DNA from 3 places in the Streptomyces sp. NPDC031418 genome. Region 3 is predicted to be linked to each of the others. Evidence: riboswitches for the same ligand, from Rfam matches in the RefSeq annotation. Region 3 holds a riboswitch; each other region holds the start of a gene.

Region 1 (6,156 bases), on a different contig from region 3:
AGCAGCTCACTGTTTCGAACCACTTTTTCCGGCATGAAATTGACTACATCGACAACGCGAGTCGATACCACAAAAATTCCCAATCTTCGCGGTGGGAGTGCTAGTCATGCATTGACCGGGAGAACCAGGAGAGGTGTGGCGGAAAGAAAAAAGAGAATGCGCTGCACGTTCCCCCCTCGAGTCCCCCGTTGACGCTTTGGAGTGGCGTTTATGTCGAGCGTGCTTGCAAGTGGCGCAAAAGCGATGGCAACTCTATGATCATCACGGTCACGGCCAGATCTCAGTTAGGTAACCGTAAGGTAACGGTCGCTCTGGGGGGAAGATATCCGCGATGTCCGGGTGTGCCAGGGAAAGCGGCCTGGACTTCGTTCAACATGCATTGGTTCCGGTGTTCAAACGTAAGATTCCTTACTTTTGAGTGGTCGCACTGTGAGACCGGCGCCCCCGCGCCCCGCCCGGCTGGATAGGCTGGGAGCCCCCCCGCGCGCGCGGTGGTGGATGGCTGAAACCGACGACTCAGGAGCGGCCGTATGAGCGCTGTGACCCCCGCTGGAGGCGACACCGCGGCGGGCCGTTCCTGGCCCGAGGTGCTGAACGCCCTGCTGTCCGGGCGTGACCTGGACGCCGGTGCGACGTACTGGGCGATGGACCGGATCATGCGCGGCGAGGCCACGGACGCGCAGATCGCCGGGTTCGTGGTGGCGCTGCGGGCCAAGGGCGAGACGGTGGAGGAGATCGCCGGGCTGGTGGACGCGCTGTACCGGCACGCCACCGTCATCGAGGTCTCCGGGAACACCGTCGACATCGTCGGAACGGGCGGGGACGGCGCCAAGACCGTCAACATCTCCACGATGTCCTCGATCGTCATCGCCGGTACCGGCGCCAAGGTCGTCAAGCACGGCAACCGGGCCGCTTCCTCGGCCTCCGGCGCGTCCGATGTGCTGGAGGCGCTCGGCGTCAACCTGGACCTGGCGCCGAAGCGGGTGGCCGAGGTCGCCGAGGAGGCCGGCATCACGTACTGCGCCGCGGTGAAGTTCCACCCGGCGCTGCGCCATGTGGCCGCCGCGCGCGGCCAGTTGGGGATCCGCACCGTCTTCAACGCGCTCGGCCCGCTGGCCAACCCGGCCCGGGTCAAGGCGCAGGCCGTCGGTGTCGCCGACCCCCGGATGGCCCCGATCATGGCCGGCGTGTTCGCCGCCCGCGGCCACTCCTCCCTGGTCTTCCGCGGCGACGACGGGCTCGACGAGCTGACGACCACGGCCACCTCGCGGGTGTGGGTGGTACGCGACGGCAAGGTGACCGAGGAGGCCTTCGACCCGCGGGACGTGGGGCTGGAACTGGTGCCCGTCGAGGCGCTGCGCGGGGCGGACGCCACCTACAACGCGGGTGTCGCGCGGCGGCTGCTGGACGGCGAGAAGGGTCCCGTGCGGGACGCCGTGCTGCTGAACTCCGCGGCCGCGCTGGTCGCCCTGGAGCCGGGCCCGGGGTCCCTGGCGGAGCAGCTGCGGGACGGGATGGACCGCGCGGCCGAGTCGATCGACTCCGGGGCTGCGGGCAGGCTTCTCGAGCGGTGGGTCGCGGCCACCAACGCCTGACGTCCGCCCGGCGGGGCGGCCGCACAAGTCGCCCCGCGCTGCGGGAAATTGGCGTCAGATCTTGATCACCTGGCCGGGTCTGTGGATATGCTAGCGTCAAGTGCATTCCCTCGTGGTGATGTGTGTGCCTCCGCTTTGTCCGGAGCACGCATCTGAACGGGGACAACGAAGGGATGACGGGGGCATGGATGAGGGACAGCTGTACCCAGCCATGGAATAGGAATCCGACGCCGCCGGACCGTCGATTACGTCCGGTCCATACCTGAGCCGACTCGGCTCCGCACCGTTTTCATGTCACTCCGCGCGTGATGCGCGTGTCTTCACCACCGGGCGGCATCGACCGCTCTTCAAGCGCCGGAACATTCTCACCGGCCCTTGCTCTGCCCATTCCGGCCTTCTCGACGGCCGTCACATCCGCAGACCGAACCGGTAACCGCACCCAGCACGGGTGCGGAACAGGCCTGCGCACTCTGGCGACACCCTCTCCTCCCTCGTCGGCATCCCCTCGGACGTGCCGTCGACGCACACCCGCACTTGTTCGCGCCAGCGCATTCAGCAAAAGGAGAACACGGTGACCAACTTGATGCTTCTGCCCGACGGCATGCGCCGCTGGTCCATCGAAAACGGTGTCTCCCTCGACGAGGGCTACAAGGCGATGGCGGACAAGCTCGAAGAGTTCATCGGCTGGACCCGGGAGGAGGGCATCAAGACCCTCTACATCACGACGTCCTCGGTGAAGAACTTCAACCGCCCCGAGGCCGCGGTGACGACGTTCCTCGACGCGTTCGACGACCTGGCCCAGCGCGTCCACGGCAGCTGCAACTTCGCGTACTCCGGCTCCCTGGACCTGGTGCCGGACCGCTACCTCGAATCGCTCGAAACCATGCGGAAGGCGTCGGACACCGACTCGGACTTCACGGTCCACTACATCCTCGGAATGTCCCTCTCCCGCGAGGTCATCGGGATCTTCAACAAGCTCAACGGGAAGATCCCGGTCATGACCGAGGAGATCCTGGCCAGCAACGCGTACGTCCCGGAACAGGTCGACTTCGTCATACGCACCGGCGGCGCCGTCCGCATGTCGTCCTTCTTCCCGCTGATGTCCCCGTACGCCGAGCTGTACTTCTCCCCGCTGCTGTTCCCGGATGTCACGCGGGCCGACTTCGACGCCGCGATGAAGGACCTCCGCAACCGCGAGCGGCGCTACGGCGGCTACCCGGAGTCCGGCATGCCCGAGTCGAGCTGACGGCACGACCGACGGCCTCGGCATGCCTCGCCGGCATGCCGAGGTCCCGATATGCGGACAGGAGTTGCGGCGCGGCGATCAGCTCCGTTACGTTCCTGTCCAGGTCATGAGCGACAGCCACAAGGCCCCGGCCGGCTGTCCGGCAACCCTCCGTCCGTGGCGGGGTGCCCCGGGTGAGGACCAGGTCGTAGGCAGCGAGGTCTACGGCAAGCGCGGACCCCTCGCACGCTGAGTCGAAGCGTGGACCAGGGGTCCTGGTCGTCGAGGAGTCTTCCGTGAGCAAGCGAATGCGTTAGGGCCGCCGAGCCCCGCCTCCGCGCACCCTTTTCCCCTTTCTCCGTGCTTGAGCGACCTCTGCTCGCGCGGTGATCCCACACGCCTCACGGGAGTTCCGCCATGTCCGTCTCCACCGCTGCCGCCGACCAGTCCGTTTGTGCCCCTCTGCCGGTTCTGGGGCGGGATGTCACCGTTCCGCTGGTCACCGGCGGCGAGGTCACCTACGCGGCCCTCGACTACGCGGCCAGCGCCCCCGCCCTCCAGCGCGTCTGGGACGACGTCGCCGCCTACGCCCCCTACTACGGCAGCGTCCACCGCGGCGCCGGCTACCTCTCCCAGCTCTCCACCGACCTCTTCGAGAACGCCCGCCGCACGGTCTCCGACTTCCTCGGCTGCCGCCCCGGCGACCAGGTGGTCTTCACCCGGTCCACCACCGACTCGCTGAACCTGCTGGCCCGCGCGCTGCCCGCCGGCTGCCAGGTCTTCGTCTTCGAGACCGAGCACCACGCCTCCCTGCTGCCCTGGCAGGACACCCGGGTCACCTACCTCGACGCCCCGCGCACCCCGCGGCAGGCGGTCGAGACCCTGGAGCGGGCGCTCGCCGCCCGCGAGCCCCACGGCCCGGCCCTGGTCTGTGTGACCGGCGCCTCCAACGTCACCGGCGAGCTGTGGCCGGTGCGCGAGCTGGCCGCCGCCGCGCACGCGCACGGCGCCCGGATCGTCGTGGACGCCGCCCAGCTCGTCCCGCACCAGCCGGTGGACGTCCGCGACCTCGACGTCGACTGGATCGCCTTCTCCGGACACAAGCTGTACGCGCCGTTCGGCTCCGGCGTCCTGGCCGGCCGCGCGGACTGGCTGCGCGCGGCCGAGCCGTACCTCGCGGGCGGCGGCGCCAGCCGCACGGTCACCCGGCGCCCGGACGGCGGAGTGGAGGTGGCGTGGCACGAGAGCGCGGCCCGGCACGAGGCCGGCTCGCCGAACGTCATCGGCGCCTACTCCATCGCGTCGGCCTGCAAGGCGCTCACCGAGGCCGGCTGGGACACCCTGGTCGCCCGGGAGCAGCACCTGATCCGCCGGGTGCGCGAGGGGCTCGCCGAGATCCCCGAGGTGCGGGTCCTCTCCCTGTTCGGCGACGACGCCCCGCGCGTCGGGGTGATCTCCTTCGTGGTCGACGGCTGGAACAGCTCCCACTTCGCCGCCGCCCTCTCCGCGGAGTACGGCATCGGCGTCCGCGACGGCCTGTTCTGCGCCCACCCCCTGGTCCGCACGCTGCTGGGCAGCGACCCGCAGACCCAGGGCGAGTGCGGTGCGCCGGAGGCGGCCCCGGGCGAGAAGTCCCTCAACGCCGTGCGCGTCAGCTTCGGCGCGGGCACCCCCGACGAGCACGTCGACCGTTTTGTGAGCGCGGTCCGGGAACTGGTCAGGGACGGTGCCAAGTGGACGTACCGCACGGAGGACGGCCGCTGCGTGCCGGCGGTGTGAGGGGCCGTACCTCCCGATGAGGCGGTGTCCGGACGGTCAGGAGTCGAGGCCGATCGCGAACGCCGCCTCCAGGTCGTGCTGGGAGTAGGTACGGAACGCCACATGCGTGTCCGTGCCCTCCACGCCGGGGATCTTGCTGATCCGGCCCGGGATCACCTCGGCGAGGTCCTCGTGCTCCCGCACCCTGACCATCGCGATCAGGTCGTACGTCCCCGTCACGGAGAACACCTCGCTCACCGAGTCCAGCGAAGCGATCTGCTCCGCGATCTCGGGGATCCGGTCCACGCTGGTCTTGATCAGGACGATCGCGGTGATCACGGCTGCTTCTCTCCCTCGGGCGCCTGGGCAGGGGCGGCTTTCACTCTATCCGTACGGCCGTAGCGCACCCACGCGTAGCCGAAGCCCAGCCCGAAGCCCACCAGGTGCGCCAGATACGCCACCCCCGGGCCCTGTCCGGCCCGCCCCGCCGAGAGCCACTGGAGCGCCGCCCAGAACGGCAGCACGACCCAGGCCGGGAACCGTACCGGCAGGAAGAGGAGGAACGGCAGAAGACTGGTCACGCGCGCCCGCGGGAACAGGTAGAGGAAGGCGCCGAGGACCGCCGAGATCGCCCCGGAGGCACCCACCAGCGACTGCTCCGAGGCCGCGTTGGCGGCCGCGTAACCGAGCAGGGCCAGGTAGCCGCAGCCGACGTAGAAGAGCGTGTACTCCACCCGGCCCATCCGCTCCTCGGTCATCGCGCCGAAGACGAAGAGGAAGAGCATGTTGCCGAGCAGATGCACCCAGCTCCCGTGCACGAACAGCGCGGTGAGCGGGGTGAGCGCCGCCCTCGGCACGCCCTCGAACAGCTCGGCCGGGACCACGCCCCAGCGGTGGAAGTACACGCGCTGTGCGGCGAGCAGGGACTCCCCGGAGCCGTACGCCCCGGTGAGCCCGGAGGCCGGGCCCAGCACGAAGATCACACAGCACAGGGCGATGAGGGTGTAGGTCATCGGTGCCGATGTGTTCCGGACCGCCCTCAGGGTCCGGCCCGCCGTGCTCCAGTTGCCGATCATGGACACAGAGCATGACGTAAGGGGACGCAAGGGGATAGACCGCCTCGCCGCCGTGAACGGACGGGCGGCGAGTCCCCGGCAGGCCGTAGGGTTACGGCCACACGGGTCCGCCCCCCGGGCGCGGACCGACCCGAGAAGGAAGCGAACAGCCACGATGACGGTTCCCCTGCCGACCGCCACGACGCGTTGGCGCTGCACCCTGTGCGGCAACCTCACCCGGTTCGACGTGACCCGTTCCTCGAAGGTGGTCGAGTACGTGCACCTCGACCTGGCGGGTGAGCCGAAGGTGGAGGAGCGCGAGGTGGTCAGTGAGACCATCGAGTCGGTGCGCTGCCGTTGGTGCAACGCGGTGGACCAGGTGGAACTCGTGGACAGGCCGGGCGCCGACTCCTGAGCGGAGCGGCCCCGGGTACAGCGGACGGCTTAGGGGTGTGACGGATGGTGGAGACCGCAGGCGGGGGGCCGGAAGACGGCACCGCTGAGGTGCTTGACCGTCCGCTGC
Region 2 (6,156 bases), on a different contig from region 3:
CTCAACCTGTTCGCCGCCATCCGGGGCGTCGACCAGCGGCTCATCGAGATGGCACGCACGACGGGAGCGGGCACCTGGCGCCTGGTGACGCGGGTGCTGGTGCCCGGCGCCCTGCCGGGGTTCCTGGTCGGCCTGCGGTTCTCCCTCGCGTACAGCGTCCTGGGCCTCGTCGCGGCGGAGACGGTCAACGCCGACCAGGGACTCGGCTTCCTCATCACCCAGGGACAGACGTATTTGCAGACCAACCAGGTCTTCGTGGGGCTGGTGATCTACTCGCTCCTCGGACTGCTCGCCGACCAGTTCGTACGGGCTCTGGAGCGGGTGCTGCTGCGGTGGCGCCCCGGTTATGAGGCGTCATGAGCAGCACGACCGCAACGGAGTTCCGCCGGCGGACCGGAGTCGTCGTCGAGCAGGTGGTCCGCCGCTTCGGCGACCGGACGGTGCTCGACGGCCTCGATCTCACCATCGCCGACGGGGAGTTGGTGATCCTGCTCGGCCCGTCGGGCTGCGGCAAGAGCACCCTGCTGCGTCTGCTCGCCGGACTCGACCGGCCCGACGGCGGGCGGGTGGAGGTCCCGGCCCGGCGCGCGATCGTCTTCCAGGCCGACCGGCTGCTGCCGTGGCAGCGGGTGCTGCGCAACGTCACGCTCGGCCTGCACGGGCCCGACGCCGAACAGCGGGCCCGCGCCGTGCTCGCCGAGGTCGGACTCGCGGGCCGCGAGAAGGCGTGGCCGAAGGAACTCTCCGGCGGCGAGGCCGGGCGGGTCTCCCTCGCCCGGGCATTGGTCTCGGAGCCCGAACTCGTCCTGCTCGACGAACCGTTCGCGGCGCTCGACGCCATCACCAGGCTGCGCATGCACGACCTCGTCCGCGCGCTGCGCACCAGGCACCAGGCCGCCATGCTGCTCGTCACCCACGACGTCGACGAGGCCATCGCCCTGGCGGACCGCATCATCGTCATGAGCAACGGCCGCATCGGCACCTCGCACGAGGTCCGGCTCCCCGCCGCCGACCGCGAAGCGAGCGTCGCCCGCGAGGAGCTCCGCGCCCGGCTCCTGGAAGACCTCGGCCTCGCCGGCCGCCACTGACCTCAGCGAACACCCTCACCCGGCACAGAAAGAACGACGACCATGCGCAGAAGAACCACCGGACTCATCGCCATCCTCGGCTCGCTCACCCTGGCGGGCACCCTCGTCGCCTGCGGATCGCCGTCGTCGGACACGCCCGCGCCGCTGAGCAACGCCGCCGACGCACGCGATGCCAAGCACCCCGAGTGGAGCAAGTACACCTTCACCATCGGCGACAACGGCGGGGACGGCAGCCAGGAACTGGCCAAGGTCACCGGCGTGTTCGACAACGCCCCCTACAAGGTGAAGTTCGCCCGCTTCACCTACGGCCCGCCGCTCATCCAGGCCGCCGCCTCCGGCGACATCGACCTCGGCAGCGTCGGCGACGTACCGCCGATCACCGGTGCCGCGAAGGAGTACGGCTTCAAGATCGTCGCCGTGAACCGTTCACTCACGCCCGACCAGGCGGTGGAGAACATCATCGTGCCCAAGGGCTCCGAGCTGAGGACGGCCGCGGACCTCAAGGGCAAGAAGATCGCCGTCCCGCAGGGCAGTTCGGCCCACGGTCTGGCCCTCAACGCCCTGAAGAGCGTCGGCCTCACCCCCAAGGACGTGAAGCTGGTCTTCCTCGACCCGGCGGCCGGCGCGACCGCGTTCAACACCGGCAAGGTGGACGCCTGGTCGATCTGGAACCCGCAGTCCGCGATCGCGGTCAAGAACGGTGCCCGGATCCTGGTGAAGGGGCTTCCGCCGATCGACCAGACGAGCAGTTACTACGTCGCCAGTGACTCCTCGCTGAAGGACGAGGCCAAGCGTGCGGCCCTCACGGACGTCCTGAAGAGGCTGTCGCGGGAGTTCGCCTGGGGCGTCAAGAACCCGGAGAAGTACGCGCAGGCGCTGGCGAAGGAGCAGAGCATCCCGCTCGCCGACGCCAAGGCCTCCCTGGCCGCCTACTCGAACCGGGTCACCCCGGTGGAGCAGCCGGACATCGCACTGGAGCAGCATCTCGCCGACGCCTTCCTGGACGCGGGCCAGATCACCAAGAAGGTCGACGTCGAGTCGATCACTGACAACCTTCTCCCCGCCGGTTACGACAGCTCCAAGCTCAAGGTCACCTCATGAGCGCACCGGCGAGTGCCCATGCCTGACCCCCTCCCGGAGCGACCGCACCCGACCGGGCGGCCACGGCGGGCGTGCCGCCGTCCATCGGGATGTCCGCCATGCGGGACGGACCCCTTGACGTCCGTGGCCGGTGCATCGACACTCGGTAAGGAATCCTAGCGAACAGGTAGGGAAACATGAGGCGCCTTGCTCCGGTCACCGTCCGAGTGAGCCGTTCGCCTCTGCTGACTTCCCGACGTCACATCGACCTGCTCCGCGTGTGCAGCGCGCTCGGCCGCATGGGCTGACCTGCGCAGCTTCCACGCCGACGCCCCCCCACGGCACATCGTGCCGTTCGGCGTGCCCAGGTGAGCCCCGCTCAGGGTTCCGTCGTCGCATCCCCGTAGCCCCGGCGGGCCCGGCACCGAGTGCCGGGCCCGCCCTCCGGGCGAAGGAGGGGGATCCGGCCACGGGGCCCGGCCCGATGTCGCATCCGCCGCGCGGACGTCCGCGCCCGCTTTCGGGGAGAGTCATGACCGTCACCACGCCCGCCGCCCACGTTTCCGTCCGCCCCGCGCCCGCCTTCCTCGGCCGTATCGGCAGGGACGCACGCAGCGGCCACTACCCGGTGCCAGGCCGCTACCGGCTCCATCTGTCGACCGCGTGTCCCGACGGCCTGCGCATCGCCGTCACCCACACCCTGCTCGGCCTGGACGACATCTGTCCGGTCACCTTCCTGCCCGCCGTCCCCGACTGTCCCGAGGGCGGCTACTCGGCCCTGCGTCCGCTGTACGAGGCGAGCGCGCACCGCTACTCCGGTCCGGCCGCGGCGCCGGTGCTCAGTGACGGCTGGTCCGGGCGGATCGTCAGCACCCACGACCGGGACATCATGCGCGACCTCGCCCACCGCTTCGACACCTGCGCCCCCTCGCTCTACCCGTGCGGCGCGGAGTCGGAGATCGAGGCCGTGGAGCAGATGTGCAGGCAGGGAATCGAGGGGGCGGCGCAGCGGGCCGGAGCCGTGGGAGCGGACGCGGCGGAACGTGACATGGCACTGGCCACACTGCTGGAGACACTCGGCGCCCTGGACCGCTGGCTGGTCGGCCGCCCCTACCTGATCCGCGACGAAGTCACCGCCGCCGACGTCGAGTTGTGGGTCGCCCTGGTCCGGCTCGACACCGTGCACCGGCACCATCTCGACGCCGCCGCGGTCCAGCGCATCGCCGGCCACCCGGCGCTGTGGTCCTACGCCCGCCGTGTGACCGCCCACCCGGCCTTCGGTGCCCATCTCGACCTCGACGGGATCGACCGCCGCCACCACGCCCGGTGCCGCGGGCTGGAGGCCGCCGGATCGGCCGTCCAGATCCTCGACTGGGCGGCACACTCGGCCCGTTAGCCGTTCCACCTGGTGGAACGGCGTTGACATACGTTCGGGCCATTGTCTTAACTACGGCCCAGAACGGTCACGAGTGTCAGCGACAAGCCCTGGCTGGCTGACCGGCAACCCTCGCACCGCGGTGGGGTGCCCCAGGTGACGACCCGGCCGATGACACATCGGTAAGCGCGAGGCCCACAGGGCCGGAACAGTGACGGTGACGCCATGTACGCAGCTCCCAGAACGGCCGCACGCCGTTCCCCGGGCTGCGTACGGACGTACACGAGTCTGCTCGTCGCCGACCGCGCCGTCGATCTGCTCCGCGTCAACAGCGCACTGTGTACCGCACCGGGCCGTGCCCGGTGTCGGGGCTGACGCCTCCCCCCAGCCCCCGCACTCCCTGACCGACACCGCCCGCGCGGTGTGCCGTCGCCCTTCCCACTCCCGGTCTCCCGCCGACCCGTGCGTCCCCGCACACCGGCGTGGTGCCGGGGTGTTCCCACCCAGCCGGAGCCCACCATGAGCGAACCCCCTGGCGCCACCGTCACGTTGCCCGAGGCGCCTACCGCCACCGAACCGCCCAAGGCCCTCACCGCCCAGCGCGTACTGCCGTTGCGCCGGCCGGGACGCTGGATCGCCACCGCGGTCGTCCTGGTCCTGGTGGCCCAGTTCGCACACGGGCTGGTGACCAACCCCTTCTACCAGTGGGACCGCTGGAGCTACTGGTTCCTGCGGCCGACCATCCTCGACGGCCTGCTCATCACCCTCGAAGTCACCGCCTACAGCGCCGTGCTGGGCCTTGTCGGCGGTGTCCTGCTCGCCCTGGCCCGGCTGTCGAAGAGCCCGGTGCTGCGCGCGGTCAGCTGGACCTACGTCTGGGCGTTCCGCTCCATCCCGCTCATCGTGGTCCTGATCTTCCTCTACAACTTCAGCGCTCTGTACAAGACGTTGAGCGTCGGCATCCCCTTCGGGCCGGCCTTCTTCTCCTTCGACGAGTCGAAGCTCGCCACCGACATGGTCGTCGCCGTCGTCGGCCTCAGCCTCAACGAGGCCGCCTACGCGGCCGAGGTGGTGCGCGGCGGCATCCTCTCCGTCGACCAGGGCCAGCACGAGGCGGCCGCCGCCCTCGGCCTGCCCAAGGGCTACCAGTTCCGCAGAGTCGTCCTTCCGCAGGCGCTGCGCTCCATCGTCCCCAACTACGTCAACCAGCTCATCGGCCTGATCAAGGGCACCTCGCTGGTCTTCTACGTCTCCCTGCTGGACCTGTTCGGCTCCGCGCAGACCATGGGCTCCACCTACCCCGGCGACATCGTGCCGCTGCTGCTGGTCGTCACCGCCTGGTACCTGATCCTGACCAGCGTCGTCTCCGTCATCCAGTTCTACGTCGAGCGGTACTACGCCCGCGGCGCCACCCGCAGCCTGCCGCCCACGCCCCTCCAGAAGCTCCGCACCGGTCTCACCGAGCTGCGGGCCCGCATACGCCGGGAGGCCGCCGTATGACCGCCAAGACCGCCGACACCCTGGCGGACGTCGAAGCCGCCACCGTCGAGGTCCACGACGTGCACAAGTGGTACGGCACCCACCGCGTCCTGGACGGCGTCGACCTGACGGTCCGTCCGGGGGAGGTCACCGTGATCCTCGGCCCCTCCGGCTCCGGCAAGTCCACCCTGCTGCGGGTCATCAACCACCTGGAGAAGCCCGAGATCGGCCACGTCAGCATCAACGGCGAGCTGATCGGCGTGAAGCGGCAGGGCAACCGGCTCAAGGAGCTGAGCGAGCGGGCCATCCTCACCCAGCGCGGACGGATCGGGTTCGTCTTCCAGAACTTCAACCTCTTCCCGCACCTGACCGTCCTGGACAACGTGGCCGCGGCCCCCGTCGCCACCGGCCGGCTCGGCAGGGCCGAAGCCCAGGAACTGGCCCGCGACCTCCTCGGCCGGGTCGGCCTCGCCGACAAGACCGGCGCCTACCCGCGCCAGCTCTCCGGCGGCCAGCAGCAGCGCGTCGCCATCGCCCGCGCCCTGGCGCTGCGCCCCGGCGTCATCCTCTTCGACGAGCCCACCTCCGCCCTGGACCCCGAACTGGTCGGCGAAGTCCTCGCCGTCATCCGGGACCTGGCCTCCAGCGGCACCACCCTCGTCATCGTCACCCACGAGATCGGCTTCGCCCGCGAGATCGCCGACCGGGTCGTCTTCATCGACGGCGGCAAGATCGTCGAGCAGGGGCCGCCCTCCGAGGTCCTCGACACACCACGGCACGAGCGGACCAGGGACTTCCTCAGCAAGGTCCTGTGACCCGCCGCCCCCACGACCTCCCCCCACGCCACCACCCTCATCACCGCCCCTGAGCGACAAGGAACGGCCATGCGCACCCACGTCACCCGACGCAGCCTGATACGCGGCATCACCGCGGCGACCGCCGTCGCCTCCCTGGCCACCGGGCTCGCCGCCTGCGGTGGCAACAGCGACGCGGCCACCACCGACACCGCCGCCCGGTCCGGCGAGGTCGTCATCGGCCAGGCCTCCAACGGCGCCGCCCAGCAGACCACCATCAAGGTCTCCGAGGTCAAGTCCATCAGCGCCGAACTGCCCGCCGCCCTCAGGAAGAGCGGCA
Region 3 (6,156 bases):
CTGGTTCACGCGGCCCGCGACCTGCTCGCTGGCGCCGGCACCGTCGACGATCGTGGTCTCGTCCTTGGTGATGACGACCTTGCGGGCCTTGCCCAGCAGGTCCAGCGTGGCGTTCTCCAGCTTGAGGCCGACCTCCTCGGAGATGACCTCGCCGCCCGTGAGGATGGCGATGTCGCCGAGCATGGCCTTGCGGCGGTCGCCGAAGCCCGGGGCCTTGACGGCGACGGACTTGAAGGTGCCGCGGATCTTGTTGACGACCAGGGTCGACAGGGCCTCGCCCTCGACGTCCTCGGCGATGATCAGCAGCGGCTTGCCCGACTGCATGACCTTCTCCAGGAGCGGGAGCAGGTCCTTGACCGAGGAGATCTTGGAGTTGGCGATGAGGATGTACGGGTCCTCGAGCACCGCCTCCATGCGCTCCATGTCGGTCGCGAAGTAGGCGGAGATGTAGCCCTTGTCGAAGCGCATACCCTCGGTGAGCTCCAGCTCCAGACCGAAGGTGTTGCTCTCCTCGACGGTGATGACGCCTTCCTTGCCGACCTTGTCCATGGCCTCGGCGATCAGCTCGCCGATCTGGGTGTCGGCGGCGGAGATGGACGCGGTGGAGGCGATCTGCTCCTTGGTCTCGACGTCCTTCGCCTGCTCCAGGAGGGCGGCGGAGACGGCCTCGACGGCCTTCTCGATACCGCGCTTCAGAGCCATCGGGTTGGCGCCGGCCGCGACGTTGCGCAGGCCTTCCTTGACCAGGGCCTGGGCGAGAACGGTCGCGGTGGTCGTACCGTCACCGGCGACGTCGTCCGTCTTCTTGGCGACTTCCTTGACCAGCTCGGCGCCGATCTTCTCGTACGGGTCCTCGAGCTCGATCTCCTTGGCGATGGAGACACCATCGTTGGTGATCGTGGGGGCGCCCCACTTCTTCTCGAGGACGACGTTGCGACCCTTGGGGCCGAGCGTCACCTTGACGGCGTCCGCGAGCTGGTTCATGCCGCGCTCGAGGCCGCGCCGCGCCTCCTCGTCGAACGCGATGATCTTGGCCATGTGAAGTGGTCCCTCCAGGACTGGGGGTGATTCCTTCGGACCGCGCCCGCGCCCGCGACGGACGGCCAGCCGACCAGTGGTTCCTTGCCCCACCCGGTCCGCGGCCTCACCGACCCGGTCCTTCTTTGTCACTCTCACCTTCAGAGTGCTAACGCCAATGATTAGCACTCGGCATGGTCGAGTGCAAGCGCCTCCCACGGTCCGGCGGGGAGTCTCCGCCCCGGGCGAACGGGCGCATGCGGCCGCCGGGGCACGGGCACGCGCGCAAGCGCAGACGCAGGCACAGGCACAGGCACAGGCACAGGCACAGGCACAGGCACGCCGAAGGGCCCGCACCCCGGGAGGTGCGGGCCCTTCGGCGAAGAACGCTTGCTTTACGTTCAGGCGGTGACGCGAACCATGTCGGCCTGCGGACCCTTCTGGCCCTGCGAGATCTCGAACTCGACCCGCTGGCCCTCTTCCAGGGTGCGGTAGCCGTCCATCTGAATCGCGCTGTAGTGGACGAAGACGTCCGCACCACCGTCGACCGCGATGAAGCCGTACCCCTTCTCCGCGTTGAACCACTTGACGGTGCCCTGAGCCATGCCTAACTCCCCTATTACTGGCCCTTGCACAGATCCACACTTCGCGGACCCGGGTCAGACCTCACCCCCCAAATCGGTCGGGGGCGTGCGCCGGAACGCGTCGACCGCGGCTGAATGTATCTGTCCAACTGCCGTCTGCAACAGGTCAATCGGACGAGAAATCTGGACGCACCCGATCCGGAATGTGCCAAGAATCAGGGAGAATTCAGGGCAAGTCGGGCTCCACAAAGGGAACGAAAGCCGCATAAAACACGCACACTTTGGCTACTTCTTGTCGTGCGGGCGGCACCATTCCAGGGCCCGCGACCCGTAGGCCCGCAACCCGGTTCCCCAACTCTATCGCGCTCAATCACACTGAATGGCCCCCTCCGCTTCTATCGCGGAAGGGGCCATTCGATAAACGCTCGGTAATCCCGGCTACCGTCGGTTACCGGGTTAATGCTCAGCCGCCGGCGACCGCCGGGATGATGGAGATGCCCGCGCCGTCCGGGGTGGCCGTCTCCAGCCCCTGCTCGAAGCGGACGTCGTCGTCGTTGACGTACACGTTCACGAACCGGCGCAGCTTGCCCTGGTCGTCCAGGACGCGGGCGGCGATGCCCGTGTGGTTCTTCTCCAGGTCCGCGATGACCTCGGCGAGGGTCGCCCCCTCGGCGGGCACCTCGGCCTGACCTCCGGTGTAGGTGCGCAGGATGGTGGGGATGCGAACGGTCACGCTCATGCGAGGCCAGCCTCTCGGAAGGAGTCCAGGGTGGGGCGGATGGTCGCGGTCAGGCCGGTGCCGGCCACCGCGTCCAGGGTCTTCAGGCCGTCGCCGGTGTTCAGCACGACCGTGGTCTTCGCCGGGTCCAGCAGGCCCTGCTTGAGCAGCTTGCGGGTGACGCCGACGGTCACCCCGCCCGCCGTCTCCGCGAAGATGCCCTCCGTGCGGGCCAGCAGCTTGATGGCGTCCACGACCTCCTCGTCCGTGACGTCCTCCACCGCACCGCCGGTGCGCCGGGCGATGTCCAGGACGTACGGCCCGTCGGCCGGGTTGCCGATGGCGAGGGACTTGGCGATCGTGTTCGGCTTCTGCGGCCGTACGACGTCGTGCCCGGCCTTGAAGGCGGTCGACACCGGGGAGCAGCCCTCCGCCTGGGCGCCGAAGATCTTGTACGGCCGGTCCTCCACCAGGCCGAGCTTGATCAGCTCCTGGAGCCCCTTGTCGATCTTGGTGAGCTGGGAGCCGGAGGCGATCGGCACCACGATCTGGTCGGGCAGCCGCCAGCCGAGCTGCTCGCAGATCTCGTACGCGAGCGTCTTGGAGCCCTCGGCGTAGTACGGGCGCAGGTTGACATTGACGAAGCCCCAGCCCTCGCCGGCCGGGTCGCCGATCAGCTCGGAGCAGAAGCGGTTCACATCGTCGTAGTTGCCCTCGATGCCGACCAGCTCGCCGCCGTAGACCGCGGCCATGACGACCTTGCCCTGCTCCAGGTCGTGCGGGATGAACACGCACGAGCGGAAGCCGGCCCGGGCGGCGGCGGCGCCGACGGCACCGGCCAGGTTGCCGGTCGAGGAGCAGGACAGGGTGGTGAAGCCGAAGGCGCGCGCCGCCTCCAGGGCCTGGGCGACGACCCGGTCCTTGAAGGAGTGCGTCGGGTTGCCGGAGTCGTCCTTCACGTACAGACCGCCGGTCACGCCCAGCTCACCGGCGAGGTTGTCCGCCTTGACGAGCTTGGTCCAGCCGGGGTTGAGGTTCGGCTTGTCGGCCACGTCGGCGGGGACGGGCAGCAGCGGCGCGTACCGCCAGATGTTCGCGGGGCCCGACTCGATCGTCCGGCGCAGTTCCTCGGGGTCGTGGCCGGAGAAGTCGTAGGCGATCTCCAGCGGGCCGAAACACTCCTCGCAGGCGAAGACCGGGCCGAGCGGAACGCGGTGACCGCACTCGCGACAGCTCAGGGCCGAGGCCGGACCGAGGTCGACGGCGGAGTCAAGGGGGGTTTCAACTGTCTGCGCAGCCATGTGAGGCGAGGCCCTTTCTCCTCATCTTCCTCACGGCGCATCTCGCCGTGAGACGGATTTGGCACCTTCCCTAGCCGGGAGCCTCGATATGGAGAACGAGACCGACTGGAGGGTTGCCGGGGCTTCATCGGGCCGTTTCCCTCTGCCCCTCTGGATGAGCTGTATGCGATTGTCAACGCCGCTTGACACCCCGACATGCGATGGTCATCGGCGTTGTTCAAGACTGTAACCGAAGGCCAGGACAGTTGAGATAGACGTCCGAACCGCGAGATGGATCACACGGCGCACCTCGTGTGATCACGAACAGTGAGGAGCCGCAGACCGTGCTGGAAGAAGTCGAGCGCTGGCTGGCCACCCGCTCCTGGTCCGTGGCCGATCGCCCGCTCCACCGGATACTGGCCGCCAAACAGCGCACCGGCCAGACGATCAGCGTCGTCCTGCCCGCGCTCAACGAGGAGGCGACGGTCGGGGAGATCGTCGCCGTGATCCGGCACGACCTCGTCGAACAGGTCCCGCTCGTCGACGAGATCGTCGTCGTGGACTCCGGCTCCACCGACGGCACCTCCAGGGTCGCGGCGGCCGCCGGCGCCCGGGTCGTGCACCGCGACGCGATCCTGCCCCGCATCCCGGCCGTCCCCGGCAAGGGGGAGGTGCTGTGGCGCTCCCTCCTGGTCACCCACGGGGACCTCGTCTGCTTCATCGACGCGGACCTGCGGGACTTCTCCTCCGACTTCGTCACCGGGCTGGTCGGCCCGCTGCTCACCGAGCCGGACGTGGACCTCGTCAAGGGCATGTACGACCGTCCGCTCGCCGGTGCCACCGGGCAGGGCGGCCGGGTCACCGAGCTGATGGCCCGCCCGCTGCTCAACATGCACTGGCCGCAGCTGGCCGGGTTCGTGCAGCCGCTGGGCGGCGAGTACGCCGCCCGCCGCTCACTGCTGGAGCAGCTGCCCTTCCCCGTCGGGTACGGCGTGGAGCTGGGCATGCTGGTGGACTCGCTGCACCTGGTGGGGCTGGACGCGCTGGCCCAGGTGGACCTGGGGGTGCGCAAGCACCGGCACCAGGACGGACAGGCGCTCGGCCGGATGGCGGCGGCCATCTACCGCACCGCCCAGCTCCGCCTCGCCCGCGGCCATCTGGTCCGCCCCTCGCTCACCCAGTTCGAGCGGGGCGCGGACGGCTTCGAACCGCGCACCTACTCGGTGGACACCGAGGAGCGGCCGCCGATGGTGGAGATCGCGGAGTACGCCGAGCGCAAGGTGGCGTGAACGGCCGGGGCCGTCGTATACGGCGGCCGTACCGGGCGGGCCGTACGTTTGAGCGTTTCCGGGCCGGGCTAGGTTGAGGCGTATGTCTTCCACGCACGGTGCTGAGGTGCTGGTCGCGTCCAATCGCGGCCCCGTTTCCTATCAGGTGCGCGAGGACGGCTCGCTGGACGCCAGACGTGGCGGCGGCGGGCTGGTCTCCGGGCTGTCGGCGATCGGGCCGAGCGCGCAGGCGGTGTGGGTGTGCGCCGCGCTGAGCGACGCGGACCGCGAGGCGGTACGGCGGTCCCACGACGGGCGGCGGCTGTCGGTGGACGCGACCGGCGGGCAGCTGGTCCGCATGCTCGACATCGATCCGGCCGTGTTCGCCGACGCGTACAACGGCATCGCCAACTCGGTGCTCTGGTTCGTCCACCACATGCTGTACCAGACCCCGCTGGAGCCCGTCTTCGACGCGGAGTTCCGGCGGCAGTGGGCGTCGTATGAGGCCTACAACCGGGCGTTCGCCGAGGCGCTGGCCGAGGAGGCGGCCGAGGGCGCGGCGGTGCTGGTGCAGGACTACCACCTGTGCCTGGTGCCGGGCATGCTCCGCGCGCTCCGCCCCGACCTGCGCATCGGTCACTTCTCGCACACGCCGTGGGCGCCGCCGGAGTACTTCGCGCTGCTTCCGGACGACATCCGCGCGCAGCTGCTCGGCGGCATGCTCGGCGCGGACCGGGTGGCGTTCCTGACCCACCGCTGGGCGGACGCGTTCGCCGCCTGCGCGCGGGCGGTGCTGCCGGGCGGGGTGCCGGCCGGCACGGAGATCGGGGTGCACGGGCTCGGCGCGGACGCGGACTTCCTGCGCAAGCGGGCGCACGAACCGGACGTCGAGGAGCGGATGGCGGCGCTCCGGAAGGAGATCGGCGCCGGCCGCCGCACCATCGTGCGGGTCGACCGCACCGAGCTGTCCAAGAACATCGTGCGCGGGCTGCTGGCGTACGGGCAGCTGCTGGAGGACCACCCCGAGTGGCGCGAGCGCGTCGTCCACGTCGCCTTCGCGTATCCGTCCCGGCAGGACCTCGCGGTCTACCGGGACTACACGGCCGAGGTACGGCGGGTCGCGGACGACCTCAACTCCCGTTACGGCACGCCGGGCTGGACCCCGGTCGTGCTGCACGTCAAGGACGACTTCGCGCGCTCCCTGGCCGCGTACCGGCTCGCCGACGTGGCCCTGGTCAACCCCATCCGGGACGGCATGAACCTGGTGGCCAAGGAGATCCCGGTGGTCT

Evidence for each region. Region 3 has a riboswitch for S-adenosylmethionine ahead of thrC (threonine synthase). Riboswitches for the same ligand answer to the same signal wherever they lie in the genome.
Region 1: linked by a shared signal. The riboswitch ahead of ACZ5CZ_RS27985 (aminotransferase class V-fold PLP-dependent enzyme) and the one ahead of thrC (threonine synthase) in region 3 are both predicted to bind S-adenosylmethionine.
Region 2: linked by a shared signal. The riboswitch ahead of ACZ5CZ_RS32820 (amino acid ABC transporter permease) and the one ahead of thrC (threonine synthase) in region 3 are both predicted to bind S-adenosylmethionine.

The regions. Positions count from the first base shown of each region.
Region 1 is NZ_JBVIJC010000020.1:139,100-145,255, forward strand. It holds gene ACZ5CZ_RS27970 (3-oxoacyl-ACP synthase III family protein) at 1-23, opposite strand, end outside; gene trpD (anthranilate phosphoribosyltransferase) at 531-1,595, shown strand; gene ACZ5CZ_RS27980 (undecaprenyl diphosphate synthase family protein) at 2,167-2,841, shown strand; SAM riboswitch class IV at 2,944-3,060, shown strand; gene ACZ5CZ_RS27985 (aminotransferase class V-fold PLP-dependent enzyme) at 3,238-4,599, shown strand; gene ACZ5CZ_RS27990 (Lrp/AsnC family transcriptional regulator) at 4,636-4,917, opposite strand; gene ACZ5CZ_RS27995 (rhomboid family intramembrane serine protease) at 4,914-5,654, opposite strand; gene ACZ5CZ_RS28000 (hypothetical protein) at 5,809-6,048, shown strand; gene ACZ5CZ_RS28005 (NYN domain-containing protein) at 6,093-6,156, shown strand, end outside.
Region 2 is NZ_JBVIJC010000028.1:41,908-48,063, reverse strand. It holds gene ACZ5CZ_RS32845 (ABC transporter permease) at 1-360, shown strand, start outside; gene ACZ5CZ_RS32840 (ABC transporter ATP-binding protein) at 357-1,088, shown strand; gene ACZ5CZ_RS32835 (aliphatic sulfonate ABC transporter substrate-binding protein) at 1,131-2,189, shown strand; gene ACZ5CZ_RS32830 (putative leader peptide) at 2,366-2,476, shown strand; gene ACZ5CZ_RS32825 (glutathione S-transferase C-terminal domain-containing protein) at 2,701-3,564, shown strand; SAM riboswitch class IV at 3,630-3,738, shown strand; gene ACZ5CZ_RS32820 (amino acid ABC transporter permease) at 4,063-5,043, shown strand; gene ACZ5CZ_RS32815 (amino acid ABC transporter ATP-binding protein) at 5,040-5,837, shown strand; gene ACZ5CZ_RS32810 (ABC transporter substrate-binding protein) at 5,907-6,156, shown strand, end outside.
Region 3 is NZ_JBVIJC010000018.1:137,786-143,941, reverse strand. It holds gene groL (chaperonin GroEL) at 1-1,038, opposite strand, end outside; gene ACZ5CZ_RS26335 (cold-shock protein) at 1,419-1,622, opposite strand; gene ACZ5CZ_RS26330 (MoaD/ThiS family protein) at 2,065-2,340, opposite strand; gene thrC (threonine synthase) at 2,337-3,620, opposite strand; SAM riboswitch class I at 3,639-3,781, opposite strand; gene ACZ5CZ_RS26320 (glucosyl-3-phosphoglycerate synthase) at 3,944-4,888, shown strand; gene ACZ5CZ_RS26315 (alpha,alpha-trehalose-phosphate synthase (UDP-forming)) at 4,971-6,156, shown strand, end outside.